Regions from separate parts of the Alteromonas sp. ABV4_150 genome, predicted to be linked through region 1. Evidence: predicted binding sites of a transcription regulator. Region 1 holds the regulator's gene; the other holds the start of a gene.

Region 1 (16,102 bases):
CTCGTGTGTTCCTACGTCCAGGCACAGGTAGCATTAAAGTAAACCAACGCGCTCTTGACGAGTACTTTGGTCGTGAAACAGAGTGCATGGTTGTTCGTCAGCCACTTGAACTTGTTGAAATGACTGAAAAGTTTGACGTATACATCACTGTTAAAGGTGGTGGTTCTAACGGTCAAGCGGGTGCAATCCGTCACGGTCTTACTCGTGCCCTTATGGACTACGATGAAGCACTACGCCCAGCACTTCGTAAAGCTGGCTTTGTTACTCGTGACGCACGTCGCGTTGAACGTAAGAAAGTTGGTCTACACAAAGCGCGTAAGCGTCCACAATTCTCAAAGCGTTAATTTTTACGTTTTTTGTATTGCAAAAACCCGGCATATGCCGGGTTTTTTATTGTCTGGCTTTTATGAGAAACGGTCGATTTTCTGTGTAATGTACATCTCACCAGCACCTATATTTCATAACAAAGGTTTAATTTGCTGGCGTTCTCTAACCAAATATTCTTCAAAACCTTGATTTTAGGCTTTTCTCTCACTAAACCTAAACACACTAATTGAATTAAATTATCGCTTAAATATCAGTAAAACCTTGTGTTTATAAGGGCTTTTCTTTTATCATTTGCGGTCGAAAATTTTGAAAACTTTCGTGACCTCGTAAACCAGTAAATTTTTGCTGTTACGTTGCTGTCATGACAAGCCATATGATGTATGACGCAAGCGTGATAAAACCAGTATAAGCTTGGGTTACACATCATAATTATCCAAACCTGGAGAAATGTGGATGAGCAATGTATCTGTAGATGCAACAGAGTCTGCACACAATGAAAACCAGCCAGAAAACAACACTCGTCGTCGGTTCTTGACCGTTGCCACGTCGGTAGTTGGTGGTGTAGGTGTCGTTGGTGCTGCTGTGCCTTTTATTGCGTCCTGGAATCCAAGCGCCAAAGCGAAAGCCGCCGGTGCTGACGTTGAAGTAGATATCAGCGGGATTGAGCCTGGACAATTAGTACGTGTAATGTGGCGAAGCAAGCCTGTATGGATTGTACGTCGTACGCCAGAGATTCTTGAAGAACTTGGCACACACGAAGATAAGCTGAAAGATCCTAACTCTGAAGCTGAGCAGCAACCTACTTTTGCTCAAAACCGTTTCCGTTCGATGAAAGAAGAATACCTAATTCTAGTGGGTATTTGTACGCACTTAGGTTGCTCTCCACAGCACCTTAAAGACGGCGCTTTCGAAGAAGTGGTTGAAGGTGTACCAGACGGTTTCTTCTGCCCTTGCCACGGTTCAAAATTCGACATGGCTGGACGTGTATTCCAAAATGTACCTGCACCACTGAACTTGGTTGTACCGCCATATCAATTCGTTGATGACAATAACATCATCATCGGTTCAGAAGCGGAGGCTTAATTATTATGAACGCTTTCCTAGGTTGGATTGAAGAACGCATCCCAATGATGCGCGTTGCGAATATGCACGCCCTTCAATATCCTGCTCCAAAGAACATGAACTTTTGGTACGTGTTCGGTTTTCTAGCTACTATTGTTTTGGTAAACCAAATTGTTACTGGAATTTGGTTGACCATGAACTTCGTTCCATCTTCAGAAGGCGCGTTTGCCTCTGTTGAATACATCATGCGAGAGATCGACTACGGTTGGATTATCCGTTACATGCACAGTACTGGCGCATCGGCGTTCTTTATTGTGGTATATCTACACATGTTCCGTGGCATGATTTACGGTTCTTATCAGAAGCCTCGTGAGCTTTTATGGGTGTTTGGTATGTTTATTTACCTAGCACTTATGGCAGAAGCTTTCATGGGTTATGTACTACCTTGGGGACAGATGTCTTACTGGGGTGCACAGGTAATCGTATCGCTATTTGGTGCTATCCCTGTTGTTGGTCCTGATCTGGTAATCTGGCTACAGGGTGACTACGTTATCTCTGGCGCAACACTAAACCGCTTCTTCGCATTACACGTTATTGCGTTGCCTTTGGTTATCGTTATTCTTGTGTTCCTTCACATTATTGCACTTCACGAAGTGGGTTCTAACAACCCTGATGGTATTGCTATCAAGCACAAGAAAGGTTCACTACCTGAGTCTGAAAAGACTAAATATGAAATTCATGAATACTATACAAGCAAGTACGACATTGCTGATGACGTATTGCCGTTCTTCCCACACATCGTACTTAAAGACCTTGTGGCATTCTGCATATTCTTAGCACTATTTACTTATGTGTTGTTCTTTGCCCCTGAAATGGGCGGTAAATTCCTAGAGCACCCTAACTTTGAAATTGCTAACCCGTTGAAAACACCTGAGCATATCTTCCCAGTGTGGTACTTCACGCCGTTCTATGCAATTTTGAAAGCGGTACCTGATAAGTTGTTCGGTGTACTAGCTATGTTCGGTGCAATTGCTGCGCTATTCGCTCTGCCTTGGTTAGACCGTGGTCGCGTTAAGTCATGGCGCTATCGCTGTGGTCTGCACAAAGTAAACCTTATTGTGTTTGCAATTGTGTTTATCTTCCTGGGTTACCTAGGTGGTACGCCACAAGAAAACTGGAAAATCATTGCGTCGCAAGTTGCTACAGTAATGTACTTCGGTTTCTTCATTGCATTGTTCTTGTACAGCAAAAACGAAAACACTAAACCTGTGCCAGAGAGGATTTCTAAATGAAAAAAATGATGTGCTTTTTAGCCTTCTTCCTACCTGGCGTAGCGCTTGCGGCAGGCGGAAACGTACACCTTGATAAAGCGCCTATCGATTTAACCGATAAGGCGTCTTTACAGCGCGGTGCACAGTTGTTCATGAACTACTGCTTAGGCTGTCACTCAATGAAGTACCAGCGCTATCAGCGTTCATTCCAAGACTTGGGTATTCCTGATGAACTAGGCCAAGAATACCTGCAGTTTACGGGTGAAAAAGTGTCTGACTATATCACTCGTGCCATGCCTGAAGAGGCGGCTGCTGGCTGGTTTGGTGCTGCTCCACCAGACTTAACGCTAGTGGCTCGTGTTCGTGGCGAAGACTGGATTTACACTTACCTGCGCTCTTTCTATGTTGACGAAAGCCGCCCATTTGGTGTGAACAACACAGTATTCCCAGAAGTAGGTATGCCACACGTACTTCAACCACTTCAAGGTACGCCAACACGTACTTATGAAGAGCAAATGGTTGATGGAGAGATGGTTAAGCGTTATGTAGGCATTAAGTCAGATGGTACTGGCGCAATGTCTCCTGACGAGTACGACCAAGCTGTTGCCGATATCGTGAACTTCCTAGAATACACAGGTGAGCCTTCAAAACTTGAATCTCACAAAATCGGTAAGTGGGTACTTATCTTTATCGCAGTATTGTTTGTATTTGTTTACTTACTGAAGAAAGAATACTGGCGAGAAGTGCACTAATCGCACAGATTTATGTATAATATGAAAAGGGGGCTTCTCGCCCCCTTTTTTGGTATTTACTCGTGCTACCTGAAAACCCTTTTGTATAGAGTGTTCAGGTAGCACGAGTTAACGTAATAAGCTTACTGTTTGTAAGCGTAAACTTGTTTCTCGACGGAGGAAATTGAATGGCCGTAGCCGCGAATAAACGTTCTATTATGACGTTGTTCTCTGACACAATTGATATTTATAGCCACCAGGTGCGTATTGTGTTGGCAGAAAAAGGTGTGGGTGTTGAAATCAGCTACACAGATCCTAGCAACCTGTCTGAAGATCTGTTGGAGCTAAACCCTTACGGTACTGTTCCAACTCTAGTTGATCGCGAGCTTGTACTTTACAAGTCGCACATCATCATGGAATACCTTGATGAGCGTTTCCCTCATCCACCACTTATGCCGGTTTACCCTGTATCACGTGGTCAAAGTCGCCTTATGATGCACCGCATTGAGCAAGACTGGTACTCGCTTGCTGCCCGTATCTTCCGTGGCGAAGGTGATGTTGAAGCAGCGCGCAATGAACTGCGTGAAGCGCTTCTTTCTTTATCGCCTGTGTTTGGTGAAATGCCTTACTTCATGAGTGAAGAATTCAGCTTAGTTGATTGCTATCTTGCTCCGCTACTATGGCGTCTTCCTGCGCTAGGTATTGAGTTAAACGGCGCTGGCAGCAAAGAGATTAACGCGTATATGAACCGCATTTTCTCGCGCAGCTCATTTAAAGCGTCTTTGACTGACCAAGAGCGTGAGATCCACAATCCGCTATGACATCTATGACGTCAAACCAGCCCTATTTGCTTAGGGCTTTTTATGAGTGGATTGTTGATAACGATTTAACGCCGTACATTGTGGTTGATGCAACTAATGAATTAGTTGAAGTGCCGCAGGAGTTCGTTAAAGACGGTCAAATCGTTTTAAACGTGTCGCCAAGTGCTTGTGTTAACTTCTCTCTCGACTTAGACGGCTTATCGTTTCAAGCGCGCTTCTCTGGGCAACCAAGAAGATTAAGTATGCCTTGTGAAGCGGTAATGGCTATTTACGCAAGGGAAAACGGTGCAGGTACGGTATTTGCCACTGAAGAAGATATTGCTAGCGCACAGCAAGAGCGCACTGAAACACCTGAAGATGTGTCTCAACCGAGCGGACCAACGCCGCTGGAAGACGCTGATTCTAGCGATGTTCAAGATGCGCCTGTTCCCCCTAAAAAGGGCAAGCCTAGCCTAAAGGTTATTAAATAGCTAATTAAGTAGCTAACTGGGCCATTTGCATGGCCGCTATTTAAAAATTTTTAGTGTATTGACGTAGTCTGGTTTTGCAAAGCTATTCGCTAAAGCAAAGCCAGCTATTATTTTTACATTCACCCTATCTAATGTGTTACTTCTCAATTCGAAGCTTATCTATTACCTCTCGTAATTAAGTTTCTGACTACAAAACTTTTGTCCTGATAGATACGAAAACACCCCATTACTTATAGGTAATAGGGCGCTAAAGTCGCTGATTCGCTATAGATCTTTTAACGAGTTCGCGTTATCACAATACGACTTGTCGGAAAATCAAAGCGATGGGCTTCGGTTAGTACAGACGTTGACAAACCTTCACGGCTTGGATCATTCGCGTTTGCGCTAGTTACCACACCTTGATGAAGCCTTACTGCATCTGCGAGGTCGTCCCTTACTACATCATAACCTGCGGCTTCTCCACCACCACCTGCTGCTCCTGCGGCGGGGCCAGGCATAGTTGCTGCCGTTTCTGTGTTGGCCTCTGTACCGGCGTCCCAGGTCATTGTCATGAATGTTTTAGCATCACCCACTGCCATGTTACTTACGTTAGCTGCATTTAAGCCAGTAAACGCATCGTTGGTGTTAACCAACATGGTCGTAACCGTAAGGCGCAGGTCGTCCGCATCTAACTCAGGTACGACTAATGTTAATTCTGTACCCATTGAGCGTGGGCCCAGTATTCCCTCTGAACTTAGCGCATCTAAAAAGTCAGTAGATTCTGTTGCTTCACTGATTACCATCGACGGATCACCGCCTTCAGCCATGATTTCAATGCCCATACTGGCAGGTGCGCCTTCTTCAAAAGAATAAAAGCCTGGTTCATGCAAGATGACAGCTGCAGGTGCAAAGGGTTGGGAATAGGTCAAATTAGTAATTTGAACCGTGTAAACTGCAGAATTACCGTTGATACCGTCTTGGCCGTCCGAACCGTCTTGGCCGTCTTCACCATCGGCACCATCTTGACCGTCGACTCCAGCTTCACCTTGAGGACCAGCGGGTCCTTGAGGGCCTGTATCACCATCGTCGCCGCACGCCGCTAAAAGAGCTGATAGCATTAATAACGTACTGAGTTTTACTATTGGATTAGTCATTGTAATGGCTCCTTAAGATGCAGGAACAGTTATAACAACACGTGCAACGGGGTTTAACCAACGGTGTACGGTAGAGTCCAGATCACTGGCACCAGCAACGCTATCAGTGTCGCCAAGCGCATTGCGGTGAATGTGTACAGGACCATCTTCACCATCTTCAATTTCGCCATTAACGATTTGTGCACCCACACCCGTGCCACCCGTACCTAAGTCAACGATACGAGTAGGTGCTCCACCACCGGCAACACCAGGCACGCCATATCCCCCCAGCGCATTTCCAGTGCCAGCTTCAACAACGTCAGTACGAGCACTATTTAGTTCATCGTTTAACTCAGTGCCGGCATCGTACGCATTTAGATAATACGTATAGGTGCCAGGCTCTGTAGGAATTTCAATACTGTCCATACCAACAAAGGCATCGTTAGTAGGTATTAGCATTGAAAGTAGCGAAAGATAAGGCTTGTCCATAGTATCGAATTCGTAGCTTAACGTAGCTTTCGGGGCTACGAGGCCGCCAAAACGATGCCATGTGTTTGATCCATTGTCGGTGTCGACAGGGCCTAAAAGCGCTTCAAAGTTTGCGCCGCTAGAGTCTGCATTTTGTTCGTCGTCAATCACACCTGCTTCAGCAAGCCAGGCTAATGCCGATGAAGCTGGCTGGCCGACTTCAAAAGCGTCCACGGTTTCATCGTGTGCTACAACCAAGCGGGGGGTAAAGCTTTGCGCTTGGGTTAAATTAGTAATTTCGAGCTCTAGAGTAACGGCTTGGCTTGCTGATATAGATGCGAGCGACAGTAGGGTTGCGCTAGCAAGTTTAGAGAATTTCATTTTGTTGTCCTTATTTATGACTTAATTCGCATAAAAATTTAGGGCACTAAAATTCTTAATTCATCACGGAAATATCACAAAAAGCACACAGATTTGTCTCGATAAATAACAATTTTGTTAGAAATTTTCAGTTCTAATTTTTCAATAGAAAAGTGTTGTTTATGTGAAATAAAAACTTAAACGCTCTGGTCTTGTTGTTTATCGGCAAAATAGGAGCGAGATATGATCCTTATCATCTACAGCGGAAATAAGTTTCAACAATATATATCGCATTGCTTAAGTAAGCATAGCTTTCTACACGATGCAGTCTCTAACTTTCAATCAGCAGAATCACTGCTAAAAGCGCAGCGCTATTCTCTCATTATTGTCGAATCACATCGATGCATTACGTGCTTACAGCGTATAAAGAGCTTAGTTGATAGCAACCCTGAAAGTTGGGTTGTTGCTGTTGAAAGCGAAGTGACCACACCAAGTGAAGGAAACGAAGGCGTCGATGAAGCAAACTACTATGAAGCCGGGGTAGATGATTATGTTTCTGGACCTTACGATGAGCGGATGTTTTCAGCGCGAATTCGCTCTCACATGCGCAGAAGTATGCCGAATTTAGGCAGTTCGAGAGTTGTTGATAGTGGTGACGAGCGCATTGAAATAGGCCCGCTTCAAGTAGATCAAAGGTATCACAGCGTGACAATAAACGGGCAAGTGCTAGCACTAACGGCACGAGAATTTACCTTGTTGAATTATTTCTGTCGCCACCCTAATCAGGTCTTTTCTCGCAATCAGCTACTTAGTGAGGTGTGGGGGTATAACCATGAAGGCTATGAACACACGGTAAACACCCATATCAACAGACTGCGCACTAAACTTGATAAAGTTAACAGTATTGAAAATGGTGGCCAGCTAGTACAAACCGTTTGGGGTGTCGGATACAAACTGAATATTAATGGGTATACAGCCAAGGCGTTAAGCGCCTGAACGATATAGTTTAAAAAATTACTTGAGCCCTAGGAACAGAGAAATCTTTACCGACTTAAATTAAAAACAGCGTTGCCGTACCTAAGAATGCAAAAATACCTACCACATCAGTTATCGTAGTTAAGATAACGCTGCCAGCTAGGGCAGGGTCTATCTTAAGACGCTTCATAATCATAGGTAAGGTTGCACCTGCAAGCGCTGCCGCAATCATGTTTACCATCATCGCAAAGGCAATAATAACACCCAGCATGTAGTCCTGCTTCCAGAGGGCAATGACAGAAGCAATAAGCACTGCCCAAATTGCACCGTTTAGAAAGCCGATGGATATCTCTTTACTGATAAGCCAGCGCGAGTTACTGGCATTTACATGACCTAGCGCCATACCGCGAATAACAAGGGTCAGCGTTTGGTTACCAGCCACGCCGCCCATGCTCGGTACTATGGTATTTAAAATAGCTAAAACGGCAAGTTGACTTAGCGTGGCTTCGAATAAGTCACTCACCATAGCAGCCATTAGCGCAGTGACCAAGTTAACGGCCAGCCACACGGAGCGGCGTTTAGTGCTTTGCATAACAGGTGCAAAGGTATCTTCGTCGTCATCAAGACCCGCCATACTCATCATCGAGTGCTCGGCATCCTCACGAATAATATCAACCACGTCATCAATGGTAATTCGGCCCACTAAGCGATGGTTTTCATCTACAACAGGTGCTGAAAGCCAATTGTATCGCTCGAAAAGGCTTGCTACTTCATCGTCTGGCATATTCACAGGAATCGCTTCTGATTCCTCGTCCATAACGTCAGACACTTTATCGTCGGTATCTGCGGTGAGTAGACGGGTGACAGGAACAATGCCAACAAGGTTATCGGTTCTATTTACCACATAAAAAGTATCTGTATTTTCCGGCAACTCACCTTTTAAACGAATGTAGCGTAGAACCACATCAATGGTAACGTCAGGACGCAAGGTAATGGTATCGGTGTTCATGATGAAACCAGCGGTTTCTTCACCGTAAGACAGCGCTTGCTCTGCACGTACGCGGTCTTGTGCATCCATTGAATCAAGAATGTCTGCCAATACAGGTTCAGGAAGGCTACTCAGCGTTTCTGCCAAGTCATCGGTATCCATTTCTTCAAGTGCATCAACCACATTGGCAGGGAGCATCTTTGTGATAATACCGTTTCGAACATCATCAGATAGCTCTTCTAAAATATCACCGTGAAAGTCGCTATCAATCAGCTCCCATAACTCATCACGGGTCCTGCTAGGGCTTGACTCGAGAATATGAGCAACGTCTGAAGGGGGAAGTTCAAGCAGAAGCTTACGTACAGATACAAATTGACCGTTTATCAACGCTGCGTTAAGTGCGCGTAATTGGGTTTGTACGTATTTAGAAACAAGCGCTTCTGCCATAAGGCGTTATTCCTACTAAGCTGATATGGAAAATAAAGGCTGTGTAGCCTAAGTGTGCGTAGAATATCGCAATTATATTGAGTCTGTCATGATAATTGCGTGGCTTTTACCCAAGAATTTGGAATTACTAAGCTAGCTGTTGATTAATTCATCAATAAATATTCGGGTTGAGACTATTCGTCTTCGTTAAATCTGCCCTCAATAAGCTCTTCTATGGCAGCAAGTGCATCGACCGCGTCATCACCATCGACAATAACATCTACCTGTTCGCCCTGATGACTCTCCAGCATCATCAAGCCTAAGACGCTGCTTGCATCGGCTTCTTTATCGCCTTTTTTTAAAATGATTTTGGCATCAAACTGATTAGCCAGCTGTACCAGTTGCGTGGCTGCTCTCGCGTGTAAGCCTAGTTTATTGACGATGGTAAGCGTTTTTTGAATAGTCATTACTGGTTCAACTCTCTGTGACGAATTTGAACATCAGGATGTATTTCGCTGAAGGTTTTTGACAAGGTTTGGGCAATGTAGACAGAGCGGTGTTGCCCACCAGTGCAGCCGATAGCCACAGTCACATAGCTTCTATTGTTGCGCTCTAGATGGGGAAGCCATGTGGTCATTAAATTTTGAATTTGCCAAATAAATTTGGTCACTACGGGTTGTGAGCCTAAAAACACCTCAACGGGTGCATCTAATCCAGTGAGGTGTCTAAGGTCCGTTTCCCAATGAGGGTTTGGTAGAAAGCGCGCATCGAAAACATAATCGGCATCTTTGGGTATGCCATGTTTAAAGCCAAATGACTCAAACACCAGTACAAGGCGAGAGCTCTTTTTACCTAGGATACGTTCTCGGATTAGCTCTGCGAGTTGGTGTATTGTTAGCTTGTCTGTATCTAAGTATAAATCAGCGCGCTCAGTAATAGGTGCGAGCAGCGCAGACTCTGCTCTAATAGCTTCTGAGAGAGACTTATTTAGCTTGGCTAAAGGGTGAAGACGGCGCGTTTCGCTAAACCGCTTAACCAGTACATCATCGCTTGCGTCAATGTACACTATAGTCATAGACCAAGAAGAAGGCAGGTAGTCTAGAATCTCTACCAAATCATCAGGATTTTTGGGTAAGTTTCTTACGTCAATACTTACCGCAACTTGATCGTATTCATCAACAACGGTATGGGTAAGGGTAGGAAGCAAATTAACTGGGATATTATCAACACAGTAATAGCCTAAGTCTTCCAATGCGCGAAGTGCGACAGACTTACCAGACCCTGAACGACCACTGATTATGATCAGCTTCACCTAAACTCTCCCTTATATTCTGGTTTCATCACATACGCGTTGTTGAATTAAGCGCCTGCTTATAATGCCTAAGCGCTTATTGTCTAACTTAATGCAGAAATAATTTCGTCGCTGGTTGTTGCACGTCGTATTGTTTTAATCGTTTCTTTGTCGCTTAACTTACCTGCAACGGTAGCCAATGTTTGAAGGTGTCCTTCGGTTTGCTCTTCGGGAACGAGAAGTGCAAAAAATATGTCTACGGGCTTTTCATCTAGGGCATCGAAGTTGATAGCAGGCGTGCTGGTTACAACAATAGCAATGACTTTATCAAGGCCTGCGAGGCGGCCGTGGGGCAGCGCTATGCCATTACCAATACCCGTACTACCCATACGTTCTCGAGCCATCAAGCTATTTAGAACAGTTGCCTGGTCGATGTTATCGTTCTGCTTGGCAGCGATATCAGCGATGATCTCAAGAATTCGCTTTTTACTATTACACTGAACCGCACACTCGGTGCGGTCCAGACTTACGATGGCTTGTATATCCATACTCAATTAACTACTAATGTTTTTTCAGTTTTTCCTTATGCTTGATTACCTGCCGGTCGAGTTTATCAACCATGCTGTCAATCGCCGCATACATGTCGGTATTTTCTGAGGATGCGAATACTTCAGCGCCACTTAAATGAACGGTCGCTTCGGCTTTTTGATTTAATTTTTCAACGTTCAGGATGACATGCACATTAGAAATGTGATCAAAGTGACGTTCAAGTTTGCTGAACTTCGTATCGACATAATTACGCAAAGAGTCGGTGATTTCGACATGATGACCAGTAAGGTTGATTTGCATATTTCGTCTTCCTTATATTATTAAGCCCAGTTAGATAAGGCTTTTGCGTTGGTTCGACGGCGGGATCGATAACGATTCCCGGTATTTTGCTATTGTTCGCCGAGCGACTTTTATGCCTTGCTCGGCCAACAACGAAGCAATCTTGCTATCACTTAGCGGCTTGCTAGGATTTTCGGCAGCCACTAACTTCTTGATCAATGCACGAATCGCTGTGGATGAACACTCACCACCTGACTCGGTTGCAACGTGGCTTGAAAAGAAATACTTCAGCTCGAAGATACCACGCGGCGTATGCATGTATTTTTGCGTTGTCACACGTGAAATAGTGGATTCGTGCATATCTACCATTTCTGCGACATCATTTAGCACCATTGGTTTCATCATTTCCGGGCCGTGCTCAAAAAAGCCCATTTGTTGCTGCACAATGCAATTTGCAACCTTCATCAAGGTATCGTTACGAGACTCTAGGCTCTTTATGAACCACTTGGCCTCTTGCATGTGTGAGCGGATGAATTGTGAATCGCTACTATTCTTGGCACGGCGACTCATTGCTGCGTACTGTTGATTTACGCTTAATTTAGGCAGACTGTCGGGGTTCAGCTCAACCACCCAACGGCCATTTTTCTTGGTTACTGAGACATCAGGAATAACGTACTCAGGCTCTTTAGTAACTAAAGCACTACCTGGGCGAGGATTCAAGGTTTGGAGTAAACGCATTGCTTCTCGCAGCTGATCTTCTTTCAATCGGCTCTTACGCATTAGCGTGCGGTAGTCTTTACTGCTCAGTAAGTCTGAATATTCCTCAATAAGCTGCTTCGCTTCAGTAAGCCACGGTGTGTCTTCTGAAAACTGGCGCAATTGCACCATAAGACACTCTTGAGGTGTACGAGAACCTGAACCAATGGGGTCGAACATTTGAATGCGCTTAAGCACACATTCTATTTCGTCCATTTCGATAGGCTCTTCTAAGTCATCGTCATTAACAGCATCTAAGATATCGTCAAGGGTAACGGTCAGATAACCCGACTCGTCAATTGAGTCGATAATAGCTGTGGCAATAGCACGGTCAGTATCTGAAAAATGAGTCAGGCGCATTTGCCAAAGTAAATGCTCTTGGATGTCTTCGGTAGTTTCACCTTGGAAGATTTGTTCGTCATCATTAGACGGGCCAGGCGCAGGCGCAGAAGAGGCGGAGTAGTACTCGTCCCAGGTGCTGTCGATAGGCAGCTCATCCGGAAGGTCGTTCTTCTCCAGTGCATCTCCTGCTTCTAGCGTGTCGCTTGATGCAGAAGCTGTCGCTTCAGCTGCACTATCGTCACTATCGACATTGTTCTTTTCTACTTGTGGCTCGTCGTTACCTTCTTCCACTTCTAACAGTGGATTAGAGTCGAGTGCCTCTTGAATCTCTTGCTGGAGATCAAGTGTAGAAAGCTGCAGCAGCTTGATAGCCTGCTGCAACTGAGGTGTCATGGTAAGTTGTTGGCTAAATTTTAGCTGTAAAGATGGTTTCATCTACGTCTTATTTAAATGCTCTAAATTGAATATACCAGAGCGAAACTGAAAAATGACAATTCGGTTACATTAACTATAGCCTGAATTGTTCGCCTAGGTATACATCCCTTACTTTTTGATTACTTAAAACCTGTTCCGCGGTTCCTTGCGCAATAAGCTCACCATGACTCACAATGTACGCCTTTTCGCAAACATCCAATGTTTCGCGTACGTTATGGTCCGTGATAAGGATACCAATACCCCTATCGCGAAGATGCTGTATTATCTTCTTTATATCATTAACTGATATTGGATCAACACCGGCAAATGGTTCGTCTAACAAAATAAATTGTGGTTTCGCTGCCAGAGCGCGAGCAATCTCAACTCGACGACGTTCTCCCCCTGACAAACTCATGCCCGTACTATTACGTATATGGTTGATATTAAATTCATCAAGTAGTGCATCAGCTTCTTCTTCTTGCTGTTGTGAATTTAAATCTTTACGGGTTTGCAAAATGGCCATGATATTTTCATGTACCGTAAGCTTTCTAAAAATTGACGCTTCTTGCGGAAGGTAGCCTATACCGCGGCGTGCGCGCTCATGCATTGGCTGGTGAGTAAGCTCACTATCATCAATTTCAATCTTGCCTTTGTCTAGGTTGACCAAGCCAACAATCATGTAAAAAGTGGTGGTCTTACCAGCACCATTTGGGCCAAGAAGACCGACAATTTGCCCAGTAGAAACTGAAAGACTCACATCGCGAACGACTTGTCGCGATTTATACGATTTAGCAAGGTTTTTAGCGCTCAAAGTTGCCATTGCTATTCATTGCCCTCGTTGTCTTTCTTAGACGACGTTTTACGAATAGTGTCAGGAGTAAACACTGTTGTTACTCGACCTTCACCATTTTCACCGGCGCCACCTGTTGCAAGCAATTGTTCAGTAATCATATCGAACGTAATTTTATCCCCTTGTACTTTACTAGAATCTTGCTGTAGTTCAGCATTACCGGCCAGAGAAATAGTGCGATTAACCACCTCATAGCGAATTTCATTAGCTTTGGCTGATACCGGTGTACCGTCTTCTAGTGATTGAGAGTAGCTTGCTGGGTTCCCTCGGGCGATAAATATTTCTCGGCCGCTGCCATCAGTAGCAATAACTTCTACTTCATCCGCTTCAATGAGGAGTGAACCTTGAGTAATCAGCACGTCTTCCTTGTACAGGGCCGTCTTGTTTTTACCATCAATAAACTGGGTATTTGACCCTATTTTAATGGGCTGTGAAAAATCTTCTTCACTGGCTTGTACCGCACCGCTAGCGATGGCAAGTAGAAAGCTAGTTGCTAGGGGAATAAGTGGTTTGTACATGATCTAAAAGCTCGTATTCTTGTGTGCGTAAATTCGCGTTAAACCCATTGCTAAAAATAAGGTATTGCGTACCCAGTATCTCAACGGGTTGATCAGATGTCATTTGTTTCGTGTCTAAATTTATTTGGATGTATTCGGTGGATAAGCTTTTGACAAAATCATCGCTGGTTTTATTTTCAATAACAACGCTAGCTTCAAGCTGAATTAACTCATTGTTATACAGCGTTCCTTCCCGCGCAGTCACAACCCAAGGTGATGTAGCACTCTCTGTATAAAGAGTATATTTAGGCTGCTGGAATAACACGAAACCCAATTGGTCGTAGTGTTCCATAGACTCTGCAAAGACTTTGTGATTTAACTCACCGTCTTGGTTGTACAAGGTTGTAGTTAAGTTTTTTGCCTTATATGCAGGCTTAAGCGCATCATTTTGACTGCTACCTTGCGTCTCAGGCTGCTCTTCCATCCAAGTTGGGACATACATCAACAGCGCTAAGATAAATAGCGCCGATATGCTTAAACCCAAGCGATTGAAGCCAAATTGGCTCATACACTAGCTCCGAAAATGTCGTTTGCCACGCCCTTAGCTTGCAAGATGGTATCCGATATTTCTCGAACTGCGCCAAATCCACCCGGAAGTGTGGTGATCCAGTTCGCTTGCTTTGCAACAAAAGGGTGAGCATCGGCAACCGCAATTTTTACCGCTACGTGCTGATACATACCTGTATCGGGCATATCGTCTCCTACGGCGGCAACTTCGCTTGAGTTCAACCCTAGGCTTTTCATTAATTCGCCGAGGGCTTCAGCTTTGTTTTCTTCACCCTGAATAATGTGTGCTACGTTTAGCGCCTTCATTCTGTTTTCTACAATTGCTGAACGTCGTCCTGTTATCACGGCGACGTTAACACCATTACTTACCAAGGCTTTCACGCCATATCCGTCGCGGGTGTGAAAAGCTTTAAGTTCTTCACCGTCGTTGCCCAAGTAAATGCGACCGTCTGAAAATACGCCATCCACGTCACAAACCAGTAACTTAATATTTGCCAACTGCTCAAAAAGTGCCTGGTCTAAATCGGTGTATAGAGTTGTCGTCATTTAGAGTACTCCCGCTTTCAAAAGCATGTGCATGTTGAAGGCTCCGACAGGGGTGCGCTTTTCATCGGTAACCATTAATGCGCTTATCTTATGAGTTTCCATTATATTTAAGGCTTCTACAGCTAGCTGCTCTGCTGTGGTTGTTTTGCCGCCTTTGGTCATTACATCTTCTACTGTCGCACTATGCACATCTATACGGGCATCAAGTATTCGGCGTAAATCACCATCAGTAAACACGCCTGTTAACGAACCATCGGGTGCGATAACACCAGTCATGCCTAGGCCCTTTTTGGAAATTTCTAAAAGCGCTTCAGCGACAGATGCATGTAGATTCACCAACGGAATGTCGCTGCCGCTAAGCATAATATCACTCACTTTAAGCAGCAGTTTTCTGCCTAAGCTACCGCCAGGGTGTGATAGTGCAAAATCGTCTGAGGTAAAGCCTTTTTGGTCGAGCAGTGCTACCGCAAGGGCATCACCCATAACCAGTGTGGCTGTTGTACTTGATGTAGGCGCCAGACCCAATGAACACGCTTCTTTCTCTACACTAATATCTAACACTACATCTGCGTGTTGTCCTAGCGAGCTATCAGCACTATTGGTCATTGCTACCACTTTAATGCCTAAGCGCTTAACAACGGGCAGCAGGTTAACTAATTCATTGGTTTCACCAGAATTAGAAATGGCTAATAGCACATCTCCTTTACTCAGCATGCCTAAATCGCCGTGGTTAGCCTCACCGGGATGCATGAAAAAGGCCGGTGTCCCGGTACTCGCAAGGGTAGCGGCAATTTTATTGCCGATATGGCCAGATTTTCCCATACCGCTTACAACCACTTTGCCTTCGCATGAAAAAAGAATGTTACATGCGTTGATAAAGTGCTCGTTTAAGCGCTCTGCAAGATTGGCAATAGCCTGCGTTTCAATGTCGATAACACGCTTTGCCGATTCGATATAGTGCATCTGAGTTTGTGTATTCATGATTATCCGAACAGCCAGA
Region 2 (16,102 bases), 140 kb from region 1:
AATGGCTTCCCAATCCGAATAATGTTCAAAGCTTGCCACTATTGCCGTCCCCTGTCGGGTAAGTACCATACTGTTTGGGTGACGTGTGGCCTCAAGCAAAACATCTTCATCAAGCCGACTATCAGTTATAAATGCCACATCGATAACCCCCTTGTTTAACAAGGGCCTGACAAAAGAAAATGGGTAGGAATAATGCAGAAGAATCATATCCGCGCCTTGCTGTCGCAACCGCTTAGACTCCTCTATAATGATATTCTGAGGCGGCGTGATAGATATATCAGACAGCTGATATTCTTCAATTACTCGTTGGTGCAACACAGAAATTACACCTAGGGAAACCTGCTCTTTTTCAATAATAACAGATTTACTTAAACCATCTGGTGGATACTCAACCCGATTATCTATAACGTTACTTGATACCAGAGGAAAAGCGGCCTCATAAGAACGTAACGACAACTCATCTTCGTAAAAACTGAACTCTCTTTTTGTGACTCCCATCACATCGGGTTCGAGCGTGTTTAAAATATCTATTATATGAGAGCCACGATCAAAAGATGAAAGAGCACTAGGGCCAATTGAACCGCCACCGAATACAAAAAATACCGTATCGTTATTTTGCCGTTCTTTTGAAACCAGTGTTTGAAGGTTGGCGTATTGACCTGTTCGAGGATCGCCAATATTGGGCATATCGGCAGTAAGTACAAGCGTTACTCTTTTGGGCTCTGCCTGACTCTGATTTTCAGATACTGCGTAGCCCGCTCGAAATAAAAGCGACATACTTGCTAAAAACACGAGCCATTGCATTCTTTGCATAGCAACACAAAATAAAACATTGTTAATATTATTAACAAGTATAGCAATGATTAAGTCAATGCAACCTTGGAATGGTAGACCTGACTAAGTGACGCTGGAATACTGATTAGTTTACTGGCTAGATGTGAAATCTTTGCCCTAAAGGCAAGAAGCATGTATCGATCGTTAGAATGGCGGAGCACTCTTGTCCCTTTGTAACCAGAGCTCCTTGGCTTGAGACAAGGCTTCTGCCACATCACAATTTTGAAGAAGTACTAGGTAACTGCAAAGCGTACTTAAAATAGCCTGTTCACCGTAAAGGCTGTTTGTTTTACCCGCCCACACATCCAGCATGTCATTAACATTCATGTCTTTGTCTTTAAGGGCCCATTTATCGGCCAGAACGGGCATTATCACTTCCTCGGTTTCACCGTTTCTGGTAATGAACAGCTCAGTTTCTCTTTCACCATTCACTTCAGGATCGCCACCATCGCCGCGAAAACAAAGTGCGTTAATCGACGAGTAATTTTCATTTACGCGACAATGTTTATGATCAAGATGCATGTGGTAAACCCCCTGCACACAAAACTCTGCGCCAGTGGGGTTCAATAGTCTGGCTAGCGTGTTGGCACAAGAGCGTAGCCCAAACACTTCGCGCAGCTTAATAATGGTATCAAGCGCGGGCAGTAAATAAGATAGGTCGAGATAGGTTACGCCTTTATCAGCAAGCTGCTGGTTTGCCTCAGCGATACTGGTGACCTCAACAAGGCCTAACTTGGGTAGCGCAATGCTTGCATAAAGACGCCCTGAGCCCGGCTCATGGGCACCGTGAAGCATAATGGAATAACCTTTTTTAGCCAGTACGGCTACCGCTAGTAAGTACCAAGGAAGCTGGCGACGTTTTCCTGCATAACACCCAATGTCTAACCTTGGGGTAAGTGTCTTAACTTCTGGCTCAATCAGTTCTCGGCACGCATCGACAAAACCAATGACCTCTTCTGGCGTTTCTTCACGGGTGCGAAGTAACATAAGAAATGCGCCCCGCTGATCGCCAGTCACTTCATTGGCCAATACCATTTTCATGGCATGATAAGCTTCATCACGGGTAAGACTACGCCCCCCTTTTTGACCCTTACCAATAATTTTTATGTATTCGCTAAATGGTTGCTGCATGCTCGGATGAATGTAGTAGAAGTGTATTTACCTGTTGTCGAGACTCTACCACCTTTCCAAATATAAGTAACGTGGGCCCAGTTAAATTTGCAGCCTTTACTTTGCCATGAATATTAGCTAGCTCGCCAGTAATTACGCGCTGTTGAGGTGATGTAGCATTTTCAATTGCCGCTACCGGCCACGAACATGGTACCTTGTGCTGCATCAAACCTTTGCAAAGCCCCTCAAGGCGGCTTAGCCCCATATAAACCACCATGGTTTGCTTTAATACATTCTGCGCCATTGGCGCCATTTCAGGCCATTGTTCTGCATCTTTAAAATGTGCAGTCATAAAACTCACCGATTGGGCACAGCGCCTGTCCGTGAGAGGGATACCCGTATAGGCAGACACGCCCGAGGCGGCTGTAATACCAGGAACAATAGCAAAAGGAATATTAGCTTTTGTTAGCGCATCGGTTTCTTCGCAGGTTCTCGCAAACAAGGCTGGGTCACCACCTTTTAGTCGCACCACGGTATGACCCAAACTGGCAAGTTCAACCATCCGCTTGCAAATAGCGCCTTGGGTAAAACTATGCTTCTTACAGCGCTTTCCTACGTACTCTTTCGCTACGCTAGATGGAATGAGCGAAAGAATATCTTCGCTTACGAGTGCGTCAAACAATACCACATCGGCTTGCTGTAAAAGGCGAAGCGCTTTTAAGGTAAGTAGCTCTGCATCGCCAGGACCTGCGCCTACAATAAATACTTGGCCCTGCTTCTGACGCTCATCGCCAAGGTTTGTTGTATTCAGCCACTTGTTTAGGTACGAATACTTAGCTAAAGATTTGAAATTGTCATTGCGCTTACGAGTGGTCGAAGTCTTAATCGAAGGTGCATCGCGATAAAAAAGATTAAACAAAGGTTTCTGCGGTTTGAATAAGGTGCGTAAAAAAGGTAAAGACCAACTAGATGCAGTTGACATAATTTAACGCTCCTAAACAGATTGAGTTTCTATAACTAAATGCTTGTCTATAAGCTCAGACAAGGCGGGCTTGCAAGAACCACAGTTAGTGCCGCATTTTAACTGCTTACCAAGTTCGGTTACCGATGAACAGCCTTTGGTTATGGCATCTGTAATCGTCTTTTCACGCACTTCAAAACAGCTGCAAACTACATCGCCATTTAAAAATGCTTCATCCACTTGGCCTCGTAATAAATTGCGTTGTGACTCAATGGAAACCGCCGTATTTAATAGGCTGGCAAGCCACGCATTCGGAACTGACCAAGTGCTTTTCGTCTGTGCCGCCACGTGAGCCGAGCCTGTTTTTTCTGGCTCATCGCCTAGAAATGCGGCGAAGCACAAAAGGTCATCGACAAGCGCAAAGCATACTGAAAAAGTGTGATGGTGAAACTGTAATAGCACCGCGCTTTGCGGTAGCCGTGATATCAAGCTTTGTGTAAATTCACGACGGCTTTTGTTCGACGCTACGTTTAACACCGATAGTGCAGCTTCAGAACTACTTCCTTTTGATGTAGCGCCTTCGGCCTCAAGCGGTGTCTTACTCCAGTAATCACATACTTTCTTTAGCGCTTCTTGATTATCAATACAGGGATTATCGATGCTGGGATTATCAATGTTTGTTTTGGAGTCGTGTGACAATTGTATTTTTGATGATAAGAAGAGTTTTCCATACGTAGCGTAACGTACAGGTGCAATAGCCACTGCAGCATGTTTTAGTTCCGGCTGCCCTGAAATTGGATCTACCGCGCTCGCGTAAAGTGCACCTAGCTTACTGTGAGAACCCCATTGCGCCGACCAGTGTATGGGTATAAACACTTCTTTTTTGCGCATGTCCGCATCTGTTTTTACCGGATAGATAACTGGGGCGTCTTGACACACCGCACTTGTCAAAGAAACGAGGTCATTATTTGCAACACCCAGTTTGGCAGCGTCTTTGGGGTTTATATAGACAGAGGCGCTCGGCATATGGGCGAGTAACTTTGCGGCTTTACCCGTGCGCGTCATGGTATGCCATTGATCTCGAGCTCGACCGCTGTTAACGACAAAAGGGTAAGCGTCTGACGTAACCTGCAATGGGGCTTTATAGGTTACCGGAATGAGTCTAGCCTTACCGCTAGGCGTTGAAAACTGCTTATCTTCAAAAGGACGCTTGCTAGTAAGGTTGGGCTTAGTGTTTGCCTTCAGCTTAGTGCCGGATGAAGGCGTATTCAAAACTGTGTTTTGAAAAGGCCACTGGATAGGTGATAGACCGTTGTACTGCGCTTCACTTAGCATTTGCAAAGGTGATAAGTCTAACTGGCGTTTGCCATTATTGTGATAGCCAGTTAAGCCAGCGTATTCACAGAATATTTGCGACGGATGAGTAAAGCTAAATGCCTCGCCAAAACCCATTTTAGCCGCCACGTCGCACATAATTTGCCAATCGTGTTTTGCACTTCCAGGTGGGGGTAATATACCCCGCTGACGTGATATACGGCGCTCTGAATTCGTCACTGTGCCGTCTTTTTCCGACCACCCCGTTGCGGGAAGGGCAATGTGGGCGTAGTTGAGCGTATCATTCGATTCAACAATATCAGACACTACGACCATCTCACACTTTGAAAGAGCGCGCTCAACTTGGCCTCGATTGGGCATACTGACAACAGGGTTAGTCCCCATTATCCAAACAAATTTTACCTTGCCACTTTCTATTGCGTTAAAGAGGTCTACCGCTTTAAGACCCTGTCCTTTGGGCATAACGGGTGCATCCCAGTAGTTTTTTACTGCTTCGATATGTTCAGGATTTTCTAAATCCATGTGGGCAGCAAGCATGTTAGCCAAACCACCAACTTCACGCCCTCCCATGGCATTGGGCTGGCCAGTAATTGAAAACGGGCCACAACCGTCCTTAGCAATTAAATCCATTGCTAAATGACAGTTGATAATGGCTTGGGCTTTATCCACACCAGCAGAAGACTGGTTCACGCCCATAGAATAAAAAGTGATTGCACTAGATGCTTCACAGAATGCGTCAAAAAAGGCCTTAAGTTTGCTTTTTTCTATATCACATACGCTAGCCACGTCATCCAGCGTTAAGCCACTTGCACTTTCAAGTGCTTCATCAAGCCCGTCGGCATAGGTCTCGACGGAGGTTCTATCTATTCTACCTTGTTCGTTTGCATAGCTAAGTAAACCGTTAAATAGCGCTACGTCGCTACCCGGCTTTATAGGAAGGTGTAAATCGGCAATGGTGCAGGTTTCAGTTTTGCGTGGGTCAACAACAATGACCTTCATTTTCGGATTTTTCAGCTTTGCTCGCTGAATGCGTTGAAAAAGCACTGGGTGGGCCCACGCCGCGTTACTTCCGGTGATCACCAGTAAATCTGTACATTCCAAATCGGTGTAATCGCAAGGCACCACATCTTCACCGAACGCACGCTTGTACGCGGCAACGGCTGATGACATACATAGGCGTGAATTCGTATCGATATTGGCACTGCCGATATAACCTTTCATAAGCTTATTGGCAATGTAATAGTCTTCGGTGAGAAGCTGTCCTGATACATAAAAAGCAACGGCATCCGCGCCATACTGCGCAATGGTAGAGGTGATCTTATCCGCAATCACATCGGTGACCGTGTCCCAATCCACTGATTGTCCTGCTATGGTTGGGTGAAGCAAACGTCCACTCAGGTCGTTTGTCTCAAGCAGGTTTGTTCCTTTAACACACAATCTTCCATAATTGGCGGGATGCTCTGGCGTGCCTTTAACAGTGTCCAGGGTTGCGGCACGCTTGCTTACGTTGCAACTGATATCTACACCACACCCTACGCCGCAGTATGGGCATGTTGTTTGTCTTAATTGTTCAGACATCATGTCGGGTTGTCGTGTAGCCATATTCATTTCATTACCTTTTTCGATTCCGAAGTAATTGAATGCATTTTTACAAGAAGGCTCTATTTATGTGGGCATTCAAACAGGGGCTGCTTGGTTAAATGCCTACAAATACTTTTTCGCCCTCTACCTTTACAGGGTAAGTGATGACAGATACATCATCGTGCTCTTTACACAGACCTGTTTCTAAAAAGTAATGCTCTTTGTACAAGGGCGAGGCGACAACTGGCGCACCGCCTATCGACCCCAATAGCCCGCGATAGAGTACGTTTGCTTTACCAATAGGGTCGTAGTTACTAGTGGCAAAAACCTGAGTTTCACCCTTTATTTTCAAGCAGAAAATGGCCACTTGCTGTGAGTCAACAAGGGCGCAAACGCCGCTGTTTGTCACTAGGTCCTTCGTCTCACAAACAAGGTGCCATTGCACTGCCTGTTCCGACGCTATTACGTTTTGCGCAGCTGTCATAATTTGTATCTCCTAACAAGGTTGATAAGCCAGTGGCTACACCATTAAGTCTATGGACTACACCATAGAGACGGGAATAAACTGATCTTTCCCTGCTACTTTTTCAGCTTCAGTAGCTGGACGAACCTGCCCTCGCTCTGAAACAAATTGAATATTGGTGTCGCTAGCGTTGCTGTTTACGAATTGACGGAAACGCTTGCGCGACTCAGGGTTTTCAATGGTGGTTTTCCATTCGCACTGATAAGCATCAACTACAGCATCCATCTGTGCCTCAAGCTCTTCATTAATGCCAAGAGCATCGTTAATCACAACATCTTGCAGATAAGCTAACCCACCTTCTAAGTTGTCCATCCACACTGATGTACGCTGTAAGCGGTCGGCCGTTTTCACATAAAACATCAGCACGCGGTCGATGTATTTAATCAGCGTTTCCGTATCTAGGTCGGTGGCGAATAGGTCTGCATGTCGTGGTTTCATACCGCCATTTCCGCACACATATAGGTTCCAGCCTTGCTCGGTAGCGATAACACCAATGTCTTTGCTTTGAGCCTCTGCACACTCACGGGTACAACCTGATACGGCAAATTTGATTTTGTGCGGTGCACGTAAGCCTTTATAACGATTCTCTAAATCAATAGCCGTGCCCACAGAGTCCTGTACACCGTAGCGACACCAGGTGCTTCCTACACACGATTTCACTGTACGCAGGGCTTTCGCGTACGCGTGACCGGTTTCAAACCCACCGGCTACTAGCTTTTCCCATATATCAGGTAAGTGCTCTACGCGCGCGCCAAATAAATCAATGCGCTGACCACCTGTGATCTTGGTGTACAGGTTGTATTCTTTTGCCACTTCCCCTAACAAAATGAGCTTCTCGGGCGTAATTTCTCCGCCAGGAACGCGAGGCACTACAGAATAGGTACCGTCTTTTTGCATGTTGCCAAGATAAATGTCGTTGGTGTCTTGTAGGGGTAGGTGTGAAGCTTTTAGGATGTAGTCGTTATAGACTGATGCCAGAATAGAACCCACAGCAGGTTTACAAATTTCACAACCTAAACCTTCACCATGCTGTTCAAGTAGTTCGTCGAAGGTGCGAATGCCGTTAACTTTAACAATGTGAAACAGCTCTTGTCGGGTGTGGTTGAAGTGCTCACAAATGGCTTTTGATACTTCCACACCTCGCTTTTCTAGCTCGCTATCCACAACATTTTTGAGCAAGGCGGCACAACCTCCACACCCTGTGCTGGCTTTGGTTTCGCCTTTTACATCGCCAACACTACAACAGCCACCTTCAATAGCTGAAACAATGTCGCCTTTCGTTACATTTAGGCACGAGCATATAGACGCGGTGTCTGGCAGTGCATCGGCACCTAATGCTGGGGCGGCATCGGATGATGGCAGAATTAGGCTTTCTGGGTGTTCAGGTAATTCAATGTTATTAAGTGCATATTGTAATAGCGTGTCGTAGTCGCTGGTATCGCCAACGAGTACAGCACCAAGCACGTACTTTTGCTCGCTATCTACCACCAGCTTTTTGTACACGCCTTCTGGCTGATTTAAGTAGGTGTAGCTAAGGGCACCTTCTGTACGTTCATGGGCATCGCCAATTGAGCCCACTTCTACGCCCATTAGTTTGAGTTTGGTACTCATGTCTGCGCCAGTAAACTCGGCATCGCCACCTGTTATATGACTTACTGCCGTACGCGCCATGGTATAACCCGGTGCAACCAAGCCAAAGATTTTGTTATCCCACAGCGCACATTCACCCACAGCGTAAATGTTTGGGTCAGACGTCACGCAGTGGTTATCAATGATAATACCGCCGCGCTCACCCAGTGTTAGCGCTGACTTTCTGCCGAGCTGGTCGGAAGGTCGAATACCGGCAGAGAATAAAATCATGTCAGTTTCTAACGCAGTGCCGTCTGCAAACACCATTTTATAGCGGCAGGTATCACCAGCTTCGATAGTTTGGGTGGCTTTTTGGGTATGAACGGTTACGCCTAAATCTTCAATTTTGTCTTTAAGCACGTTACCACCAGCTTGGTCTAGCTGCACTGCCATTAGCTGTGGCGCAAATTCGACCACGTGAGTATCTAGCCCAGCTTGCTTTAAGGCATTCGCAGCTTCTAAACCTAGAAGACCGCCACCAACGACAACACCTACTTTGCTCACCGCCGCTGAAGCTTCAATAGCGAGTAGATCGTCTATGGTGCGGTACACCAAGCAATGCTCTTGATCGTTGCCAGGAATGGGTGGCACAAATGGATATGAGCCCGTGGCTAGCACCAGTTTGTCGTAGCTAAACACCTGCCCTTCTGAAGTCGTCACCTTATTATTGTCACGGTCAATATCGGTCACTAAGGCATTGGTGACTACGTTTACGCCCCATTCGGCGTACTGAGCGGGTGTAGTAAGCGCTAAGTCATCGGCACTAGCGCCACTAAAAAATGATGACAGATAAACGCGGTCGTACGCAAGGCGAGACTCGCCGCATAAAACGGTTATTTCTACATTGGCATCGCTTTGGTGAAGCTGCTCAACAAAATGGTGCCCCACCATGCCGTTGCCGACGACAACAATTTGCGTTTTTGAGTCCAATGAAGTCATGGTATTCCCCTTTTTTCGGGACAAAAAAAAGCCCGCTTCAACTTTCGTTGATGCGGGCTTCGTTGCCTATTTTGCTAGTACTGACACTTAAGACCAGCATACTCTAGCTAACACATTTTACGGAGTGTTAAAAATCACACAATTTTCAGCGATTGACACAAATCACCAAAAACACACTTTACGCTTATAGCTATCCAAGTTCAGTGCCAAAACCGTAATCCGTTGTTTTTATTTGATTTACTAAAAAGCAGGTATTATTCAAATTTCAAAACTGCACCAAACAAACGCAAACCTGTGTTCACTTGGTGCATTAAGAACTATCAAATAAATTAGGCCAGTTTATCCGTTGCTACGCGGTAGCGAGGATCTTCAACTACGTTAATTTCAACAAATTTGTCGGCCTTGCGAAGCAGTGAACGACACTCATCGCTAATATGGCGAATGTGTAGCTTCTTACCTTGCTCTTCGTATTTATCTGCAAGGGTATCTAGTGCGTCGATACCTGATGAATCCCAGATACGAGAGTCTTTAAAATCAATAACTACATCTTCTGGGTCGTTAGCAATATCAAACAAGTCTTTGAAATGGGATACCGAACCAAAGAATAGCGGGCCTTCTAGTTCATAGACTTTCCAGCCGTCGTTATCAATATGCGACTTCGCTTCGATATGACGGGCGTGTTTCCATGCAAATACAAGGGCAGAAACGATAACACCCACAACCACCGCAATGGCGAGGTCGGCAATAACCGTGACACCTGTTACTAGAAATAGCACAAAGGCATCTTCTTTGTTTACGCCGCGAATAATTCTGAATGACGCCCACTCGAAGGTAGCGATAACCACTACGAACATTACGCCAACAAGAGCAGCAAGCGGGATCATTTCAATCAGCGGTGCAGCAAATAGAATGAAGCCCAATAGTACAAGTGCGGCAGTAATACCGGATAAGCGACCACGGCCGCCAGAGTTTATATTGATCATGCTTTGACCAATCATGGCACAACCGCCCATACCGCCAAAGAAACCGTTAACGGTATTTGCAACGCCCTGGCCAACACACTCTTTATTACCTCGACCGCGGGTATCGGTCATTTCATCAATTAATGAAAGAGTAAGAAGCGATTCAATAAGACCAACCAAGCAAAGAATTACTGAGGTTGGTAGTACTATCATAAATGTTTCCCAAGTGAACGGAACCATAGGAACAGCGAAGCTAGGAAGCTCGCCTGCAAGTGTTGCAGTGTCGCGCTGGTCAGCCGGTAGCAAGTCACGAACAAAGTCGATTACCGTACGTGCTTCTAAGTCGAGGCCGTGTACTAATGCGGTTACAGTAACAATCGCTACTAGCGAGGCAGGAACGGCTTTTGTGAGCTTAGGCAGTAAATAGATAATGGCCATGGTTAACGCTACAAGCCCTAGCATCCAGTACAGCAGTGTACCTTCCATCCACTGAAGCTCTCCAGCAGCGTTGGTGACTTTAAACTGACCTAACTGAGCTAAGAAAATAACGATAGCAAGACCGTTTACAAAGCCAAGCATTACCGGATAAGGCACTAAGCGGATAAACTTTCCAAGCCTGAATATACCGCACATGATCTGCAGCAAGCCGGCTAAAATAACCGCTGCGAATAGATATTGAACACCGTGTTGGGCAACCAGTGCCACCATTACAACGGCCATGGCGCCGGTAGCACCAGAAATCATTCCAGGGCGACCGCCAATAGCAGACGTAATCAACCCCATCATAAAGGCCGCGTATAGACCTATCATTGGTTCTACGCCGGCTACAAATGCAAATGCTACGGCTTCAGGGACCAGGGCAAGTGCCACTGTAATACCTGATAGCACATCGTTCTTAACGTTGCTGTCTTTACTGGTAATTAAATCGAACATGTTCTCTCAGAAGCTAAGATGTTAAACACAACAACCCACCGTGGCGTAAACCGCGTGATAGCAGTACACCAAGTAGGCAGGATAATTTTTCGGCGATTCTATCACCATTGCAGCTTAAAATCTTTTAATAGATTGTTACGAGTGTATAAACACAGGTCAAAGGGCGTGGCTGACCATCTAGCAGCGCAGAAGTCTCTTTACGTCTTACCCATACAGCTTCTCGGTTTAGCTTCAGGCACGCTAAATTTTTGCGCCTTTGCTGACAAGAGGCCTCTTACGTGGCATCGTATTGCAGTATTTTATAACCTAGCCCATCGGCCCGCGTAGCGCTTAGCATTATTTCGTAGCATTAACACGCTAAGTTGCACTTGATGATGCGGCAATGATGTAGGGCATAGGCCTTATTTAACGAGGAGTTTACGTGGTACCTTATATTCTTACCATTTTGTGCGTGTTAGTAGCAGGCGCTATTCATTGGATGTCGCCAAAGGCTTATTGGAAAGCCACCATTATGTCTACCGCCGTTATCTTATTATTTTCTGTCGCCGCGCTATTTATTTTTCAGGCTTCTGGAATGCTTGTGAGCGAACATACTGGGGAAAATGCAGACTTCTCAGGGCAAATGCTTACCATTACTACTATGGTTGCCTTCTTCGGCTTCTTGATTTCTCTCTTTGTCGGCTGGTTTCTCCGCGTGGTTAGAAACTAGCTTTTGAAATTAGATCTAAGCATCTGCAGGCGGGTTGCACCACTAAAGTGCAATTCCGCTTGCGCACTCTCCTGAAGTGCCCGTCATCTTTCACTCATCAAATTACAGTTAATTCTGCTTAACACCTATAAGAGTCACATCTGTTAAGCATTCAACGGATTACACTCCCCTCCAAACCTTGCATAACTACATTCTTATAAACAGGGCATAAGTGTTGCTTAATTCATTGTGCTTTAAAGCATTATTTCGCAAACAACTATCAATCAAAAAGCGAATTGCGTAAACCAACATTTAGCAAGGCCTTTTATGCTGCACGAACCTGAACAAACCATTGCGCTTTGTAGCGATGCGACCAAACGTTTTTTGCTGGCCGCAAAACATGCAGAAATCACTGTATTAGAACAGCTTTCAAGCAACTGTCGTATTGTTATTGCGGTTCGTGAGCTTATACATGAACTGCAAAAAGAGCGCGGAGCTAGCAATATTTTTCTCGCCTCTAAAGCCGAGCGCTACCAAGTTGAGCGCATACAGTATGTCCGTGCTAGCGAACAAGCAGAGTCAATGTTAAAAAGCCATTTGAAGTCTCTTTACTTAACTGATGAGATCACCTCTGGCAACCCGCGCCTATTAAGCAGTATTACTTTAGCCATGCAGGCGACAGACTACTTGCCACGCTTAAGAGAACAAGTCGGTAAGCAACAGTTAACGCCACTGGAATCAACACGGGCCTACAGCCGTTTAGTGGCAAGTTTACTTACTGTCATTTTTGAAGCAGCAGATATCGCGAGCGATCCAACCATTACCCGTTTGCTGGTTGCTTTGTTCAATTTTATGCAGGCCAAAGAATATGCAGGGCAAGAGAGAGCGTGGGGGGCAATTGGTTTTGCAGAAACTCATTTCGACGCGCGCTTATGTGAAAAACTAGCCGCACTTCAGCAAGCCCAAGAACATCACTTCAATATATTCTGTAAATTCAGCTGTAAGCCTCACAAAGCGGCATTGGAAGCATTAAATCAAAGCCCTGCCGCAATAGATATTACCCAACTTAGAAATATGATCGCTCAGCTTGGAGACGGCAGCCCGATTGCTGGTGAAATATCAGAAGTTTGGTTCGATGTAGCAACCCGTCGTATAGATGCAATGCAGGGTATTGAGGTAGCATTGACCGAGGCCTTAACACAGCAAGCTAACAGTAAAGTAGCCAATGCAAAAAATGAAATGGCCAATCATCAACAGCTACTTACACGCTTTAACGATGAGCACGCCAATGATGGTTCGCCGCTCACCTTACTGTTTGACCCCAGTATGCCGGGCTTAGCGGAAGATACAAAAGACGACGAAATTAAAACGCTGTCACTCGATGAGCAGACTAAAACCTTATCTGCTCACCGCTCTTTTTACGACTTACTGCGTTCACAAGCCCAGCATATAGAAGATATGGGCCGTGAACTTGAAGAAGCTAAACGTGCAATTCAAGATCAGAAGCTGATAAGCCGAGCAAAGCTGGTAGTTATGGAACAATTTGGACTAAGCGAAAATAACGCGTATCGCCGACTGCAAAAACAAGCCATGAGCGAAAACACAACCATAGCCGCTATTTCCGCTAAAATCGTTGATATTGCATCGAAAAACTCGGCCAGAAAATAAATTCCGGCTCGTACTAATTCAGACGTACTAGTTTAGACGTACTAGCTTAGACGTACTAATTTAACCGTATAGTGCAGCGCTATCTAATATGACAATCACTACACTATAGTTCCAGCATAACGCTACCTATTTACTTAAGTGCGAATACTTGCTCAACTGGAATGGCAAAATATTCGGCAATTTTTAGAGCAATTACTACCGATGGTGTAAAGCGTCCGGTTTCTACTGTGCTAATAGTCTTCCTGGAAACACCAATAGCGTCAGCTAATTCTTGCTGAGATATTTTGTGTTGCAATCGTAGCTTATGAATGTGGTTATCTAAATCTTCATTCATCTAGGTCTTCCTCACGCAGCTTCCATAAAATGGATGTTCCATGCGCAGCCGTGGCTACACCGAGCAAGACTTGAAGAGCATTGGTGATCTCAAAGGGGGCCATGAGATCTACAAACCATCTGCTGTCGCCCCAAAAAGCAAGAACCAACGCACCAAATAACATGATGTGACAGGTAATGCGCAAGCTAAACGAACTGACATAGTCCACATACTCATCGTTAAATTTCAGTGTCCAATAACCCAAACGCGATATATTTTTTGTGAATTTCATCGTTTTAACTGATAAAACAACGCAGTAAATCGCACTTGCCGCTGCTATCAGATCTAGTAGTAAGTTAACCACTGAGCCAGTGTCGTTGACCACAGCCAACGCTGCCTTACTTAGTACAATAAGAGCAAGGCAAATACTAACTTTTCCAGTTATTGTTAAATACTCTTGCTCCGTCTCTGGTGTTACTAAAATTGATGTTGCCATTTTTAAATTCCTTATTATTAACGGCGCATTGATGCCGTATAGAGCTCACTGCAATTTAATATTACATATGATACCTAAACGGATCATATGTAACCCATAGGTATCAATGATACCTTAAGGTTACATAGTTGCAAGTTTTTTATTCAATTCGAACGTTACGCGCTTGCTGTGTCTGTATTTTCTCGCCATTTTTGGGGTAATATTCGTAGAGGAATGTACTAGAATAAGTTGTTTATTTAGCAATGCTTTACATATTGCATATGAGCAGAAAAAAGCGACTATTTGTTATGCATAAACATCCCAATTTTGTCTTTGTTCCAACACAGAAAAACCGGAAACATCAAGGCTTGATACGCTCTAATGCGCACTGCTTTCCGATTATCTTTGAACCTTTAGCAAAGGCCACACGTCAAGCCAATTCTTAGATGCGACTCGCTTACTAAAAACATCGGGTCTTGGATATTGGGGGTTATTACTTATGGTGCCGGCGAAATTTGCAACTAGGCCAAATGGTGCAAGTACGTCAAAATCATCATTCGCTAATAAGCGAACCGCAACACAGGTTTCTCGCTCTATCCAATATGAAATAGCGTCGTGGCAATTATTATAGGGAGCATGTCCGTGAGACAAATGCATACGTGCTTGGTTTTTCACCTGCCAATTAGCTTGGGGCATTATTTGGGTTAGCTGGCGTTTAATGGCTTTTTCTTGGTTTTTTATTTCTGATTTAGCAGCCGCAGTTATTAGTGAGTGTTCTTGTTGTTGAAATGCTGGTTCTGTTGAAGTCTGGGCTATTGCAACATTCTGAGATACTGTGATTTCATCGCTTAAGTAAATCACATCAATATCGTTAAGCGGCGTTGGTTTACCCCTTTCGTGCAATTCATCCCATATTGCATTTCGCACAAATCCTGCACCAATATAGCCTTGCGGTAAATCAAGCGACCGCAAGGCATGAAGGCAATCCATTCTGAAAGGATCTCGCTTGATAATATCGCCAAGCCTTTTGAGATCTTGCACACTTAACCTTTGTCTTTAATACGCAGCTTTCGCTTCCACTTAATCACGTAAAAGCAAAATGCCGCCATGCTTCCGCCAGCAAACCAGCCTGCGATAATATCACTAGGCCAGTGCACGCCCAGTAAGACACGGCTAAGACCAATGCAAAATACCAGCAGAGTAGTCGCAAGGTATATCCATACTCTTACCCGCGTACTTGTTGCCAAATGTGTGAGCAAATGAGCTACATAAAAGTAAACCAGAGTTGATAGCGTGGCATGAGCCGAAGGAAAGCTTTGGGTATACACATCAACATGTTGCATGTTCAGCGATGGGCGCGGTCTGTCGATACCCGCTTTTAGAAGAAACGTCATCGCGATTCCCGCTGCTACGGCAATAATAAAGGTAACGGCCTTTTTCTTCTCTCCCGCCATACCTAAAGCACCAGCGACTGCTGCCACAACAAAAACTAGTACCGTATTGCTACCTAGCGCTGTGGTATCTCTAAGCACATCACGCTTCCACCCCGACACATTGCCTAGCTCGCTAATTGTGTTAAACACTGCATTATCAAATGACGTTAAAACGCCCATGTAAACAAACAGCATCATTAACAAAAAGCCTGTTCCAAGTAGTAAAACTTGAATAGCGGGTGTTTTTATCATGCTTAAATAATCGGCGATGGCGCCATTTTTTGTCTTTTCACTGCTTGTCATGTTTCTACTTCTATTTAATACGATTGAGGGTGCTACTTATCGTGCTTGCTGCCGCCTAGACAGTTGGGTGATGCTAGCGACTCTCCACCTCGCGCTTCCCACTCTGCTGGTGTATACGTGTGAAGCGCCAAAGCGTGAACAGGCCCTTGTAGTGCTTCTGCCGCAAGCCCGTTAATTTCTCTGTGTCTTGCTATTAAACGCTTACCTTCGAAGGCGTCGCTCACAACGGTAACTTTAAAGTGACTCTGCGCACCGTCTGGCACATTGTGCATGAAGCTTTCATCTACAACCTCAAGATAATGTGGACTAAGTGCAGACTCGATCGTAGTTTCTAGAAACGCTTTTACTTGCATCTTGCTTACCTTGCTCTTTGAATAAGATGTCGAAATGTAAGATTAATTCTACCACCGATGGG

The links. Region 1 encodes sigma-54, which starts transcription at its own class of promoters, with help from an activator protein. Its sites were predicted from a motif close to GTTGGCACGNNNNTNGNNT; they were not measured.
Region 2: nirB (nitrite reductase large subunit NirB) is a predicted target of sigma-54. The motif match lies at 9,105-9,123, and genes of this name have one in related genera.

What each region holds. Positions count from the first base shown of each region.
Region 1 is NZ_CM149971.1:809,954-826,055, reverse strand. Features, by position in the region: gene rpsI (30S ribosomal protein S9) at 1-344, shown strand, start outside; gene petA (ubiquinol-cytochrome c reductase iron-sulfur subunit) at 781-1,410, shown strand; gene ACYX4M_RS03560 (cytochrome b) at 1,416-2,681, shown strand; gene ACYX4M_RS03555 (cytochrome c1) at 2,678-3,412, shown strand; gene sspA (stringent starvation protein SspA) at 3,580-4,212, shown strand; gene ACYX4M_RS03545 (ClpXP protease specificity-enhancing factor) at 4,209-4,682, shown strand; gene ACYX4M_RS03540 (spondin domain-containing protein) at 4,958-5,815, opposite strand; gene ACYX4M_RS03535 (spondin domain-containing protein) at 5,828-6,643, opposite strand; gene ACYX4M_RS03530 (response regulator transcription factor) at 6,866-7,618, shown strand; gene mgtE (magnesium transporter) at 7,674-9,032, opposite strand; gene ACYX4M_RS03520 (HPr family phosphocarrier protein) at 9,206-9,478, opposite strand; gene rapZ (RNase adapter RapZ) at 9,478-10,323, opposite strand; gene ptsN (PTS IIA-like nitrogen regulatory protein PtsN) at 10,407-10,850, opposite strand; gene hpf (ribosome hibernation promoting factor) at 10,864-11,151, opposite strand; gene ACYX4M_RS03500 (RNA polymerase factor sigma-54) at 11,182-12,663, opposite strand; gene lptB (LPS export ABC transporter ATP-binding protein) at 12,737-13,462, opposite strand; gene lptA (lipopolysaccharide transport periplasmic protein LptA) at 13,465-14,010, opposite strand; gene lptC (LPS export ABC transporter periplasmic protein LptC) at 13,979-14,557, opposite strand; gene kdsC (3-deoxy-manno-octulosonate-8-phosphatase KdsC) at 14,554-15,102, opposite strand; gene ACYX4M_RS03475 (KpsF/GutQ family sugar-phosphate isomerase) at 15,103-16,083, opposite strand; gene ACYX4M_RS03470 (calcium/sodium antiporter) at 16,086-16,102, opposite strand, start outside.
Region 2 is NZ_CM149971.1:946,845-962,946, forward strand. Features, by position in the region: gene ACYX4M_RS04055 (bifunctional metallophosphatase/5'-nucleotidase) at 1-813, opposite strand, end outside; gene ACYX4M_RS04060 (glycosyl transferase family protein) at 979-1,965, opposite strand; gene cobA (uroporphyrinogen-III C-methyltransferase) at 1,949-2,926, opposite strand; gene ACYX4M_RS04070 (nitrate reductase) at 2,939-5,848, opposite strand; gene nirD (nitrite reductase small subunit NirD) at 5,937-6,305, opposite strand; gene nirB (nitrite reductase large subunit NirB) at 6,363-8,912, opposite strand; gene ACYX4M_RS04085 (SulP family inorganic anion transporter) at 9,242-10,807, opposite strand; gene ACYX4M_RS04090 (hypothetical protein) at 11,229-11,516, shown strand; gene ACYX4M_RS04095 (nitrate- and nitrite sensing domain-containing protein) at 11,823-13,163, shown strand; gene ACYX4M_RS04100 (helix-turn-helix transcriptional regulator) at 13,294-13,497, opposite strand; gene ACYX4M_RS04105 (hypothetical protein) at 13,490-13,972, opposite strand; gene ACYX4M_RS04110 (nucleotidyltransferase family protein) at 14,351-14,992, opposite strand; gene ACYX4M_RS04115 (phosphatase PAP2 family protein) at 14,995-15,687, opposite strand; gene ACYX4M_RS04120 (BolA family protein) at 15,720-16,040, opposite strand; gene ACYX4M_RS04125 (alpha-ketoglutarate-dependent dioxygenase AlkB family protein) at 16,046-16,102, opposite strand, start outside.